Linked DNA regions of Candidatus Annandia adelgestsuga. The protein of the gene in region 1 interacts with the protein of each later gene in a pairwise test. Links are inferred from orthologs where the notes say so. Each region holds a gene or a part of one and is shown in the gene's direction. Other genes may lie near its edges. The genes, in order: groL and grpE.

Region 1 (7,386 bases):
TATATCCGCTGATAAATTATTTAAAAAATTAATGGGTGATTCAGTAAAAAAAAGAAAAAATTTCATAAAAAAAAATTATTTTTTAGCATCTAATATTGATATTTAATAATGCCCGAAGGTGGAATTGAACCACCGACACGGGGATTTTCAGTCCCCTGCTCTACCAACTGAGCTATTCGGGCTTATTTATATTAAAAAATTAAATACTATTTAATATCAATTATTTTATATATTTTTATATCTTGAAAAATATAATTTTAATTATATAATTATAAAATATATACTAATTTTATAAAAATGTCAAAATTAATTTTAAAAAGGAAATTAACATGAAAATTCGCCCATTACATGATAAAATTATAGTTAAACGTCAAGATGTTGAATCTTCTTCTGCTGGAGGTATTTTATTAACTGGTTCTGCTGCTGGAAAATCTACTAGAGGTAAAGTTATTGCTATAGGAAAAGGAAGAATATTAGATAATGGTAGAATAAGACAATTAGATGTAAAAGTTAATGATGTTGTTATTTTTAATGAAGGTTATAATTCTAAAACAGAAAAAATTAATAATGAAGAATTTTTAATTATTTCGGAAAATGATGTATTAGCAATTATAGAATAAAATATATTTAAAAAAAAATAATTTATTTAAGGAATTTAAATGACTGCTAAAAAAATTAAATTTGGTAATGATGCTAGATCTAAAATACTTAAGGGTGTTAATTTACTTGCGGATGCTGTTAAAGTTACTTTAGGACCCAAAGGTCGTAACGCTGTAATAGATAAATCTTTTGGAGCACCAATTATAACTAAAGATGGTGTAACAGTAGCACGTGAAATAGAATTAGATGATAAATTTGAAAATATGGGTGCTCAAATGGTAAAAGAAGTAGCATCTAAAGCAAATGATGCTGCTGGTGATGGAACTACAACAGCAACTTTATTAGCACAATCTATTGTTAATGAAGGTTTAAAAGCTGTTGCTGCTGGTATGAATCCTATGGATTTAAAACGTGGAATAGATAAAGCTGTTATTTTAGCAGTAAGAGAATTAAAAATAATTTCAGTTCCTTGTGAAGATTCTAAATCAATTACACAAGTAGGAACTATATCAGCTAACGCTGATGAAAATGTTGGTAAATTAATATCACAAGCAATGAGTAAAGTTGGAAAAGAAGGTGTTATTACAGTTGAAGAAGGAACTGGTTTAGATGATGAATTAGATGTTGTAGAAGGAATGCAATTTGATAGAGGTTATTTATCTCCTTATTTTATAAATAAACAAGATAATGGTACTGTTGAATTAGATAATCCTTATATTTTATTAGTAGAAAAAAAAATATCTAACATAAGAGAATTACTTTCAATATTAGAAAATGTTGCTAAATCTAATAAACCAATGTTAATAATTGCAGAAGATATTGAAGGTGAAGCTTTAGCTACATTAGTAGTTAATAATATGAGAGGAATTGTTAAAGTAGCTGCAGTTAAAGCTCCTGGTTTTGGTGATAGACGTAAATCTATGTTACAAGACATTGCTATATTAACTGGTGGTACTGTTATATCTGAAGAAATTGGTATAGAATTAGAGAAAATTAATTTAGAAAATTTAGGACAAGCAAAAAAAGTTATAATAAATAAAGATAATACTACTATAATTGATGGAATTGGTAAAGAAAAAAAAATAAAAGATCGTGTAAAACAAATACATCAACAAATTAAAGAAGCAACTTCTGATTATGATAAAGAAAAACTTCAAGAAAGAGTAGCAAAACTTGCAGGTGGAGTAGCAGTATTAAAAGTAGGTGCAGCTACAGAAGTAGAAATGAAAGAAAAAAAAGCAAGAGTTGAGGATGCATTACACGCTACTAGAGCTGCTGTAGAAGAAGGAGTAGTAGCTGGTGGTGGAGTTGCATTAATTCGTGTAGCATCTAGAATATCACATATGATTGGTCAAAATGAAGATCAAAATGTTGGTATTCGTATAGCTATAAGAGCTATGGAAGCACCTTTACGTCAAATAATAGCTAATGCAGGTGAAGAACCTTCTGTAATATCAAATGCTATAAAAAGTGGTAAAGGAAATTATGGTTATAACGCAGCTACTTCAGAATATGGTAATATGATTAATTTTGGAATACTTGATCCTACTAAAGTAACTAGATCTGCTTTACAATATGCATCTTCTGTAGCCGGTTTAATGATAACAACTGAATGTATGATAACAGATTCATCAAAAGAAGAAAAAAATGATACAAATAATTCAATTCCTTCAGGAGGAATGGGTGGTATGGGTGGAATGATGTAATTTTTTTATAAAAAAAATAATATTATTAAAAAAATATCCTTTTATGTTTTAATAAAAGGATATTTTTTTAAAAAAAATAATTTAAATATTAATTTTAAAAATTATATATTATAAAAAAAATAATTATTGAAACCATATAATTTTTAAAATTTTTAAAAAAAAATATTTGTATATTTAAAATTATGTAATTTATTAAATTAAAAAAATAATTAATAAAATTTTAAAAAAAATTAAAATTTAAAATTTAAAATATTTTAATATTAAATATTTTTTATTATAAAAATTTAATTTTAAAAAATATTATAATTTTAAACAATATTATAAATAAAAAATAATTTAAAAAACAAAAATATAATATGTATTGTAATAGTTACATAATAATATTTTTATAGATGTAAAAATTAATAAATTTATTATATTAAAAGTAATTAAATTTTAGAAAAAATATAATATTAAATATTTTTTATAAATTAATAATGTTATTATTAAAGTTTTATTTTATAAAAAAAACAAAAATATTTATTATAAAAAATATTAATTTAAATAAATATTTTTTATTTTTAAAAATAATAATTAATAATTAAATATTAATTATTTTATTATAATTTTAAATTTTAAATGATAATAAATAATTATATTTAAAATTTTAATTATTTATTATCATTTTTAATTATTAAAAAAGGAAAAGGTATGTTAATGTTATTATCTTTAAAATATTTTAAAATTATCATATTTAATGAATGTTTTAATAATATTCTATGTTTTAATTTAGATGTATAAACTCTCATTTCAAATAATTGAAAACCTTTTTGAAAATTTATTAAAAAAATTTTTGGTTTAGGTTTTTTTAAAACAAAATTGCATTTTTTAGAAGAATTTATTAAAATTTTAATTATTTTATTACTATTTATTTTAATTGGTGCAAAAATATTTATTTTTAATCTTGTTATAGAATCTGATAAAGACCAATTAATAAAATGTTCAATTATAAAAAATTTATTTGGAATAATAATTTCTCTATGATCTAAATCTATAATAGTTGTTGATCTTGTATTAATACTTTTTATATTACCAGAAAAATTTTTAATAGTTATAGTATCTCCAATACGTATTGGTTTTTCAAATAATATAATTAAACCAGAAATAAAATTTGCAAATATTTCTTGTAAACCAAAACCTAATCCAACTCCTAAAGCGGTAAATAACCATTGTAATTTTATTAATTTTAATCTTAATATTGTAATAATAATAAAAAATAAAAGTAAAAATGAAATTTTTTTAGTTAAATTTATAATATTATATTGTGTACTAGAAATTAAATTTAAATATCTTAATAATAATATTTCTAATAATAAAGAAATGTTATTAATTAATTGAAATATAATAATTATAATAAATATTATTAATAATATTAATTCTGATTTTAATGGTTCAAATATTTTATAATTTATATATTTTATATTTTTAATTTCATGAAATAATTTTATATTATTTAAAAAACTTAAATTAATATATGTTTTATACCAAACAAAATATATTAAAATTAAATTTAAAATAACTAAAAAAAATTTAATTAATTTTATTATTTTATTTTTATTATTTTCTGTATCAATAATATTTTTTTTTATATTTAATTTTTTTTTATTTTTTTTATTATTTTTAATTTTTATAAAATTAAATATATTTATTAAAATAATTAAATTCAATTTATAATTAATATTATAAAAATATTTTTTAATTATTATATTTTTTAAAATTATAAATATAATTAAAATTGTTAACCAAAATAATAATGATATTAATATTTTTATTAATAATTCTTGTACAGTAGATATATAACCATAAAATATTAATATTATAAATAATATAAATATAATTAATATTATATTCCATAAATTTTGATTAATTATAAAATTTTCTTTTAAATTTTTATTTAAATATAATGGTATATTATTTTTTTTTAAATTAAATATTAATATATTTAAATACATACAAATTAAAATTAAAAAAAATCTATTTAAAATTTTAATAAAATAAAAATATTTTAAAAAAAAAATTAATATAAATAAAATAAATAAAGGAATAAAAAATCTTAAAAAAAATAAATAATAATATTTTTTTTTATTTTCAAAAATAAAAATTGAAAATTTAATTTTTTTTATTAAATATTTATTTTTTTTTATTATATAATAAAAAATATGTAATATTAAATAAATTATAATTAAAACTTTTAAAAAATTAATAATAAAAAAATATTTTTTATTAAAATATAAATATTGAATATAACATAAAAAATTCCATATTAATGTTATTAATATAGAAAAAATGAAAATATTTAAAATAGTATTAAATAATAAAATTATATTAATTTTAAATAATGTAAATAATTTATTTATTATAAATAAATTATTTTGACTTAAATATTTTAATAATATAAAAAAAATAATAATAAATAATAATAATATTATGTTATTATTAAATATAATATTTAAAAAACATATATATTTTAATGGATATAATAAAATAATTAAATAAATATAAAAATTAAATAAATAATTATAATTAATATAAAATAAATCTTTTTTCCAAAACAAACATTTATATTTATAATTATTTATTATAAATTTGTAATTATTTATTTTTTTATATTGTAATTTTAATAATTTGAAATTTAAATTTAAATTATTATAACCAGCTAATAGCAATTTAAATTGTTTTTTTTTTATTTTTTTTTGATAATATAAAATATCTTTTTTATTAATTTTAGAAATTTTATATTTATTAATATTTTTAAAAAATATTTTTTGTTTTAAATTTATTTTTTTTTTTTTAATATTATATATAATAAAAAAAACTTTATTTATCACAAAATTTAAATAATATAATTTATTTATTTTTTTTTTAATTTTAATTTTTAAAAAATCTAAATTGTTTCTATTTTTATAATTAATAATATTATAAATTAATTTATTTAATTGATTTATAATAATTGAATTATTTTTAATATAATTTTTAATTTTATTATTATAAATATACTGTTGTATAATTTTTTTTTCTATTTTATTTGTATTAAATAATTCATTTTTAATAGATAAATTAAAATTACTATTTTTAATTAATTCAATATAATTTATTTTATTATTATATTTTTTATCAAATGTTTTTATTTTACTAAAATATTTTTTTTTATCTACATAATATATGTTATATATATTATAAAATTTAATTAAATTAATTTTATAATTTTTAAAATCAATTAAAATATTTAAAATTAATATAATAAAAATAATGTTAATTAGAAATATTATTTTTTTTTTAATCACTTAGTTAAATCTCTAAATATTAAATTAATATAATATTTATTTATAATATAAATTTAAAATATTATTTTTATAAATACTTGATATAAAAACAATTATATTATAATATAATTATTATTGCGGGAATAGCTCAATTGGTAGAGCACAACCTTGCCAAGGTTGAGGTTGCGAGTTCAAATCTCGTTTCCCGCTTTTATAAATTTAAAATATAATAAAATAAAATAATATTTAATATATTAAATATCAATTTTAAGGATTATAATATATTGAATAATAAAATTATTATTCTTGATACTACTTTAAGAGACGGTGAACAATCATTAAAATCTAGTTTAAATGTACAAAATAAATTAGAAATTGCTTTTTCATTAGAACGTATGGGTATTGATATTATCGAAGCTGGTTTTCCTATATCATCTCCAGGAGAATTTGAATCAGTAAAAAATATATCAAAAAATATAAAAAATAGTAAAGTTTGTGCTTTAGCAAGATGTTTAGAAAAAGATATAGATGCTGCTTATGAATCTTTAAAATTTTCTAATTATTATAGAATACATATTTTTATAGCTACTTCCCCTATACATATAAAAACTAAATTAAAAAGTAAACTTTCAGATATTATATCACTATCTGTTAAAATGGTTAAATATGCAAAAAAATATACTGATGATATAGAATTTTCTTGTGAAGATGGAGGTAGAACTCCAATTAACGATTTATGTTACATAGTAGAATCAGTTATAAAAGCTGGTGCTAACACAATTAATATTCCAGATACAGTAGGTTATACTTTACCTAATGAATACAGTAATATTATAAATAAATTATTAAATAATGTTATAAATATTGACAAAGCAATTATATCTGTACATACTCATAACGATTTAGGAATGGCAACAGGTAATGCTATTTCCGCAATACAAGCAGGAGCTAGACAAATAGAAGGTACAATTAATGGTTTAGGAGAAAGAGCAGGAAATTGTGCTTTAGAAGAAATAATAATGGCTATACATACAAGAAAAAAAATATTAAATTTATCTACAAATATAAATCATAATGAAATATACTATACTAGTAAAATTATAAGTAAAATATGTAATATAAATATACCTATAAATAAACCAATAGTTGGTTCTAATGTTTTTTCTCATTCTTCAGGTATACATCAAGATGGAGTATTAAAAAATAAGAAAAATTATGAGATCATGACTCCTAAATTTATTGGGTTAAATAAATCAAAGTTAAATTTAACTTCAAGATCAGGAAGAGCTGCAGTTAATTATAGAATGAAAAAAATGGGATATAATAAAAATGATTATAATATAAATAAATTATATTGTTTATTTTTAAAATTTGCAGATAAAAAAGGTCAAGTATTTGATTATGATTTAGAACATTTAGCTTTTTTAAATAAAAATAAAATGTCAAATTATTTTATTTTAAAATATTTTAATGTAATTTCAATTTCAAAAATTAAATCTACAGCATTTATAAAAATTTTATGTGGAAATAAATTAAAATCTGATATATCTATAGGTTATGGTCCAATAGACGCTTTATATAAAACTATAAAAAAAATAACTTTATTAAATATTAAAATAATAAAATATAAAATAAAAAATCAAATTATTAATAAGAAAAATTTAAAAAAAGTAAATATTGTAATAAATTATAATAATAAAAAATTTTATGGTATGGGTTTAAATAATAATATTTTAAAATCTTCTATCAAAGCTATTATAAATATAATTAACAGTATT
Region 2 (6,767 bases), 130 kb from region 1 along the record:
TAATATAATTTATATTAAAAACGCTTATAGTTATCCAAATATTTTATTTAAAAAAGGTAATATAATCGCAAACTATTACCTACGTAAAAATAAAATAATATCACAAATTAAAAAAATATCTAATAAAATTTTTGGTATTGTAGATTTAGAAAAAAAATTATTGGAAGAAGTAACTTCATTAATAGAATTTCCTATAGTGTTATTATCTAAATTTAATATTAATTTTTTAAAAATACCTAATGAAATAATATTATATATTATTAAATATATTCAAAAATGTTTTCCAATTTATAAAAAAAAAAACCAATTAATTCCATATTTTATTTTTGTTTCTAATATAGAATTAAAAAATAAAAAAAAAATTATAAAAAAATATGAACAAATAATTAATAATCGTTTTCATGATATTATTTTTTTTTTAAATGAAGATATTAAAAAAAAAATTATAAATAATTTTTTTAAATTAAAAAAAATTTTATTTTATAAAAATTTAGGATCCTTAAAAGATAAAACTATAAGAATTAATCATATATCTTTATGGATATCTAAAATAATTAATACCAAATTAAATCTTTCTAAAAGATCTAGTTTTTTATCAAAATGTGATTTAACAACAAATATAGTTAAAGAATTTAGTAATATGCAAGGAATAATGGGAATGTATTATTCAAAAAAAAATAACGAACATAAAAATGTATCATTATCTATAAAAGAACAATATCAACCTAAATTTTTTAAAGATAAAATTCCATTCAATTTAATATCATGTGTTTTAGCTATTGCTGATAAAATAGATAATATTATAGGAATTATAATAATTAATAAAAAAAAAAAAATTAGTTCTGATCCTTTTGCTTTAAGACGTTCTATATTAGGTATTATAAATATAATTATTAAAAATAAAATTAATATTAATATAAATCATTTAATAAAAAAAACATTTAAAATATATAATATAAAAAAAGAAAAAATAGATATTATTAATAAATTTATAATTAAAAGAATATTTTATTTATATAAAAAAAAAAATAATACTAATTTTATTAAATCAATTTTATTTAATTGTAATATGAAATTTTATAATTTAAAAAATAAAATTAAAATAATATCTTATTTTAGAAAATTAAAAATATTTAATAATTTAATTTCTATAAATAAGCGTATATATAATATAATAAAAAAATCTAAATTTAAAATTAATTATTATATAAAAAATGTTTTTTTTATATTTAATGAAGAAATTTATTTATTAAATTTAATAAAAAAAATAAAATTTCAAATTAAATTTGCTATTTATAATAATAATATTAATTTTATTTTATTGTCTTTAATAAATTTATGTATACCTACTAATAAATTTTTTAATAATATTAAAATTTTTAATAATAATAAAAAAATTATAAATAATAGATTAAATATTTTAAACGAAATATTAAAATTAACTTCTATAGTAATTGATAAATCAATTATTATAAATTAATTTAAAATAAATTTTTAGACCAACCTAATTTAGATATTAAAATTTTAAAATAATCATAATTATAAGGATGAATAAAATTTAAAAAATTTTTATTACAATTTATTAAAATATCTTGTTTTGAATCTATTGATTTAATAACTTGATTATCAAAAATAATTTGAATATTTTCATAATTTTGTTCAAATTTAATTCTTATTTTATTTTTATTAGAAATAATTAATGGTCTAGAAGATAAAGTATGTGGAAATATAGGAATTAATTCAATAACATTTAATGATGTCATTATAATAGGACCTCCTATAGATAATGAATAAGCTGTTGAACCAGTTGGAGTAGATATAATTAAACCATCAGATTTTTGAGAAAATGCAAATTTTTCATTAATATATACTTTAAAATTTATTGTTTTAGTTATATTTTTAGAATTTAATACAACTTCATTTAAAGAAGTTCCTATTTTTTTTAAATTATTAAATTCATAAGCTTCTAATAAAAATTTTTTCTCTTTTATATAATTTCCAGAAAGTATAATTTTTAATTTTTTTTCTATATTATATGGTTCTATGTCAGCTAAAAATCCTAAATTACCTAAATTAATACCTATAATTTTTATATTACATGATAATAAATATTTTGAAGCTCCTAAAATATTTCCATCACCTCCTATTATAATTGCTAAATCACAAAATTTTCCAATTTCTTTTATATTTTTTATATTTTTAAATTTAAATTTATTAGCAATACTCATTTCAAAAAAAACTTTATAACCATTTTTCTTTAAAAAGTTATTAATTAAAACATATATTTTAAAAACATTATTATGGTTTATACTTCCTAATATTCCAATATTATGAAAAATTTTTGTCATTTAATACCTATTTTAAATTTAATATATTTTATAAAATTTTAAAATATATTTATTAATAAATATAAAATTATTGATAATAAAAGGATATATATATGAATAATAATACAAAAAATGATAAAAAAAAAATAAATAATAAAGAAGATAAAAAAAAAGATGTAAAAGAAAAAAAAATTTTAAAAAATAATGAATTTTTTTTAAAAGAAAAAATTAAAAAATTAAAAAAAAAAATAATGTTATTAACAAATAATTTTAATGATTTAAATTTAAGATCAAGAGCAGAAATAGAAAATATGAGACGTAGAAATGAACAAGAAATAGAAAAAATTTATAAATTTTCTTTAGAAGATTTTGTTCATGAATTATTACCAACTATAGATAACTTAGAAAAATCTGTAGAATTAGCAAAAAAAAAAAAAATAGATATTTCTATTCTAAAAGGAATAGAACTTACTTTAAAATCATTTTTAGATACTATCATTAAATTTGGTGTTACTATTATAAAAGATTTAAAAGAAGAATTTAATCCTAAAATACATCAAGCAATATCAATTAGAGAATCAAATAAAATTGAAAATAATAAAGTTTTAGAAATAATGCAAAAAGGTTATTTAATAAATAATAGATTATTAAGACCAGCTATGGTTATTGTATCTAAAAATACTAAAAAATAAAATTACCATATAATTTCTTTAATATTATTTTTAATTAAAAATTTATTAGAAATTAAAAAATGTTTACAACCGAAAAATCCATAATTAGCTGATAATGGAGAAGGGTGTGAAGAAGTTAAAATTAAATTTTTTTTGGGGTTTATTAAATAAGCTTTTTTTTTAGCTTGTAAACCCCATAATAAAAAAACTATTTTACTTTTATACATATTAATTAATTTAATTATTTTATTAGTAAATATTTCCCAACCTATATTTTTATGAGAAAGTTTTTTATTTTTTTCTACAGTTAAAATTGTATTTAATAATAATACACCTTGTTTAGCCCATTTAATTAAACAACCATTTTTTGGAATATTAAAATTTGTAAAATTAGATTTAATTTCTTTATATATATTATTTAATGAGGGAGGAATATCAACATTTTTTGATACAGAAAACGCTAATCCATCAGCTTGATTATTTTTAACATATGGATCTTGACCTAAAATCACTATTTTAATTTTATCAAAACTAGTAAATTTTAAAGCATTAAATATATATTTTTTTGGTGGATAAATAATTTTTCCTAAATAATATTCTTTATATAAAAATTTTTTTATTTTATAAAAATATTTTTTTTTATTTTCATTTTTTAAAAAAAAAATCCATTTCATTTTAAATACCATTAATTTTTAATAAATTATATAATTTATTAAAGTATAATATTAAAAATATAATATATTTTATATTAATAAATAATTTATGAATAATATTAAAAATTTTTCAATTATTGCACATATTGATCATGGAAAATCAACATTATCTGATAAATTTATTAAAATTTGTAAAGGACTAATTAATAAAAAAACACCTCTTACACAAATGTTAGATTTTATGGATTTAGAAAGAGAAAGAGGTATAACTATTAAAGCTAGAAATGTAACTTTAAATTATTTATCAAAATCAAATATTAATTATAAATTAAATTTAATAGATACCCCTGGTCACGTTGATTTTTCATATGAAGTATCTAGATCTTTATATGCTTGTGAAGGAGTTATATTATTAATAGATGCTAGTCAAGGTGTAGAGGCACAAACTTTATCAAATTATAATAATGCTATTAAAATGAATTTAGTTATTATTCCAGTATTAAATAAAATAGATTTACCATTCATTAATGTAAAAAAAGTTTTAGAAGAAATAGAAAATATGTTAAATATTAAAAAAGAAGATGTTATACATTGTTCTGCAAAAACTGGTTATGGAATAGAAATTTTATTAGAAAATATTATAAAAAAAATACCTTCTCCAAATGGAAAAAAAAAATCAAGTTTAAATGCATTAGTTATCGATTCATGGTTTGATAAATATAAAGGAATAGTTTTATTAATATGTATAAAAAGTGGTATTATCAATAAAGGAGATAAAATTAAATTTTTAAGTAATAATAATGTATATTGTGTAGAAAGTTTAGGAATATTTACACCTAAAAAAATAAAAAAAAAAAAATTACAATGTGGAGATATTGGATGGTTAACATGTGGTATTAAAGTCACTAAAAAAAATATTATAGGAAATATTATAACTAAAATAAATGATCCTATAAAAAAAAAAATATCTGTATTTAAAAAAACAAAACCACAAGTATACGCAGGTTTATTTCCTAAAAGTAAAAAAAATTATGAAAATTTTAAACAAGCTTTAAAAAAATTAAGTTTAAATGATTCATCTTTTTTTTACAAAAAAGAACATTCTTCTATTCTAGGGTTTGGATTTAAATGTGGTTTCTTAGGATTGTTACATATGGACATTATACAAGAAAGATTAGAAAGAGAATATGGATTAAAAATTATTATAACAGCTCCTACTGTTATATATAAAGTAAAATATAAAAATAAAATAATTAACATCGATAGTCCACATAAATTATTATCTATAAAAAATAATATAGATTCAATATTTGAACCTATAGTAGAATGTCACATTCTTTCACCATTAAATTATTTAGGAAATATAATTAAACTATGTATGAAAAAAAGAGGAATACAAAAGAATATTTTATATTATAATAAGCAAGTTAAAATAATTTACGAAATACCTATGATGGAAGTAATTTTAAATTTTTTTGATGAACTTAAATCAATTTCTAAAGGATATGCATCTTTAGATTATAAATTTAAAAAATTTAAAAAATCAAAATTAATATGTTTAAATATATTAATAAATTCTAAAATTATAAATGAATTATCTATTATAATACATAAAAAAAATGCACAATATTATGGAAATATGTTAATTAAAAAATTACAACAAAACATTAATAAACAACAATTTGATATTATAATTCAAGCTTCTATAAATAACAAAATTATATTACGTAAAACAATAAAAAAAATAAGAAAAAATGTAATTTCAAAATGCTATGGAGGTGATATAACTAGAAAAAAAAAATTATTAAATAACCAAAAAAAAGGTAAAAAAAAAATGAAAATTTTTGGAAAATTATTTTTTTCTAGAAAAATGTTTTTAGATATTTATAATATAAAATGATGTAAATTTTGATATATAAGTTATTTATTTTGTATTATTTAAATTATACTATAATTTATAAATTTAATAACAAAATATAATATAAGTAAATTGTTAAAATAAAAATAATAATAAAAAGAAAAAATATCTTGTAGTGTATTTTATTTTATTTTTTTTTATATGTAGTTATTGATAAAAGTATTTGAAATATTAGAAGAAATAAATGTATCTTTTTATATAGAAAGAATCCTTGTAATAAAATTAGAAAGGTATATAGGATATAATTTTAATGATATAAGATTTTTAAAATTATCTTTAACCCATAGAAGTGCTAAATTAAAAAATAACGAAAAACTTGAATTTTTAGGAGATGCGGTATTAAGTTTTTCAGTGGCTCATACTTTATTTAATATGTATCCATGTACTAATGAAGGTAATTTAAGTCGTATGAGATCCGTTTTAGTGCAGAGAAGCACATTATCAAGTATTGCAAGAGGTTTTCAATTACAAAAATTTTTATATTTAGGAATAAATGAATTAAACTTTTTTAATATTCGTGAATCATTTTTATCTAATTCAATAGAAGCCCTGGTAGGAGGTATTTATTTGGATAGCGATATGGAAATTACAGAAAGAACATTATTATTATGGTATAAAAAATATTTTAATATGATAAAACCTTCAGAAAATAATAAAGATCCTAAAAGTCTTTTACAAGAATTTTTACAAAAACATTATTTAAAACCACCATTATATTCTGTATATTTTATAACAAGTGAATATGAATTTTTTGTTGAATGTAAATTTGGAAAATTTATGCAATTGAATACATACGGACAAGGATTTAATAAAAAAGATGCTGAAAAAAAAGCTGCTAAAGCTGCTTTAAAAAGAATAAAATATTTTAAAGAAAATGTTTAAAATAAATTATTTTAGTTTTGTTCCTATAATAGGACAAACTAATGTTGGTAAGTCAACTTTATTTAATAAAATTTTATCAAAAAAAATATCTATTATTTCACATAAAAAAAATACTACTAAAAAAAATATTTTAGGAATTATTACAAATAATAATTACCAAATTGCTTTTATAGATACTCCAGGACCATTTTTTTTAAAAAAAAAAAATTTTTTTTATAAAATAAATAATAAATATGAAATATCTTTATATAATACAAATATTATAATATTTGTTTTAAATGGTACTAAATGGAATAAATTTGATGAAATAATTTTA

The links.
Region 2: the proteins of groL (region 1) and grpE interact in binary tests that used the Escherichia coli proteins (3 or more experiments, as listed by UniProt). The link is inferred for Candidatus Annandia adelgestsuga from one-to-one orthologs.

What each region holds. Positions count from the first base shown.
Region 1 is NZ_CP026513.1:106,715-114,100, forward strand. What follows is about bases 1-2,982. They hold groL (chaperonin GroEL), read left to right. Parts: upstream 1-659; coding sequence 660-2,306; downstream 2,307-2,982. Other genes in these bases: C3B56_RS00635 (DNA gyrase subunit B), read left to right, coding at 1-106; C3B56_RS00645 (co-chaperone GroES), read left to right, coding at 330-620; C3B56_RS00655 (mechanosensitive ion channel domain-containing protein), read right to left, coding at 2,957-2,982. In the rest of the region: more of C3B56_RS00655, read right to left, coding at 2,983-5,629; leuA (2-isopropylmalate synthase), read left to right, coding at 5,893-7,386.
Region 2 is NZ_CP026513.1:231,308-238,074, forward strand. Bases 1,232-4,229 are described here. They hold grpE (nucleotide exchange factor GrpE), read left to right. Parts: upstream 1,232-2,440; coding sequence 2,441-3,019; downstream 3,020-4,229. Other genes in these bases: glyS (glycine--tRNA ligase subunit beta), read left to right, coding at 1,232-1,480; C3B56_RS01200 (NAD(+)/NADH kinase), read right to left, coding at 1,482-2,348; ung (uracil-DNA glycosylase), read right to left, coding at 3,022-3,684; lepA (translation elongation factor 4), read left to right, coding at 3,761-4,229. Outside these bases: more of glyS, read left to right, coding at 1-1,231; more of lepA, read left to right, coding at 4,230-5,551; rnc (ribonuclease III), read left to right, coding at 5,720-6,451; GTPase Era, read left to right, coding at 6,444-6,767. UniProt on the Escherichia coli protein: Participates actively in the response to hyperosmotic and heat shock by preventing the aggregation of stress-denatured proteins, in association with DnaK and GrpE. It is the nucleotide exchange factor for DnaK and may function as a thermosensor.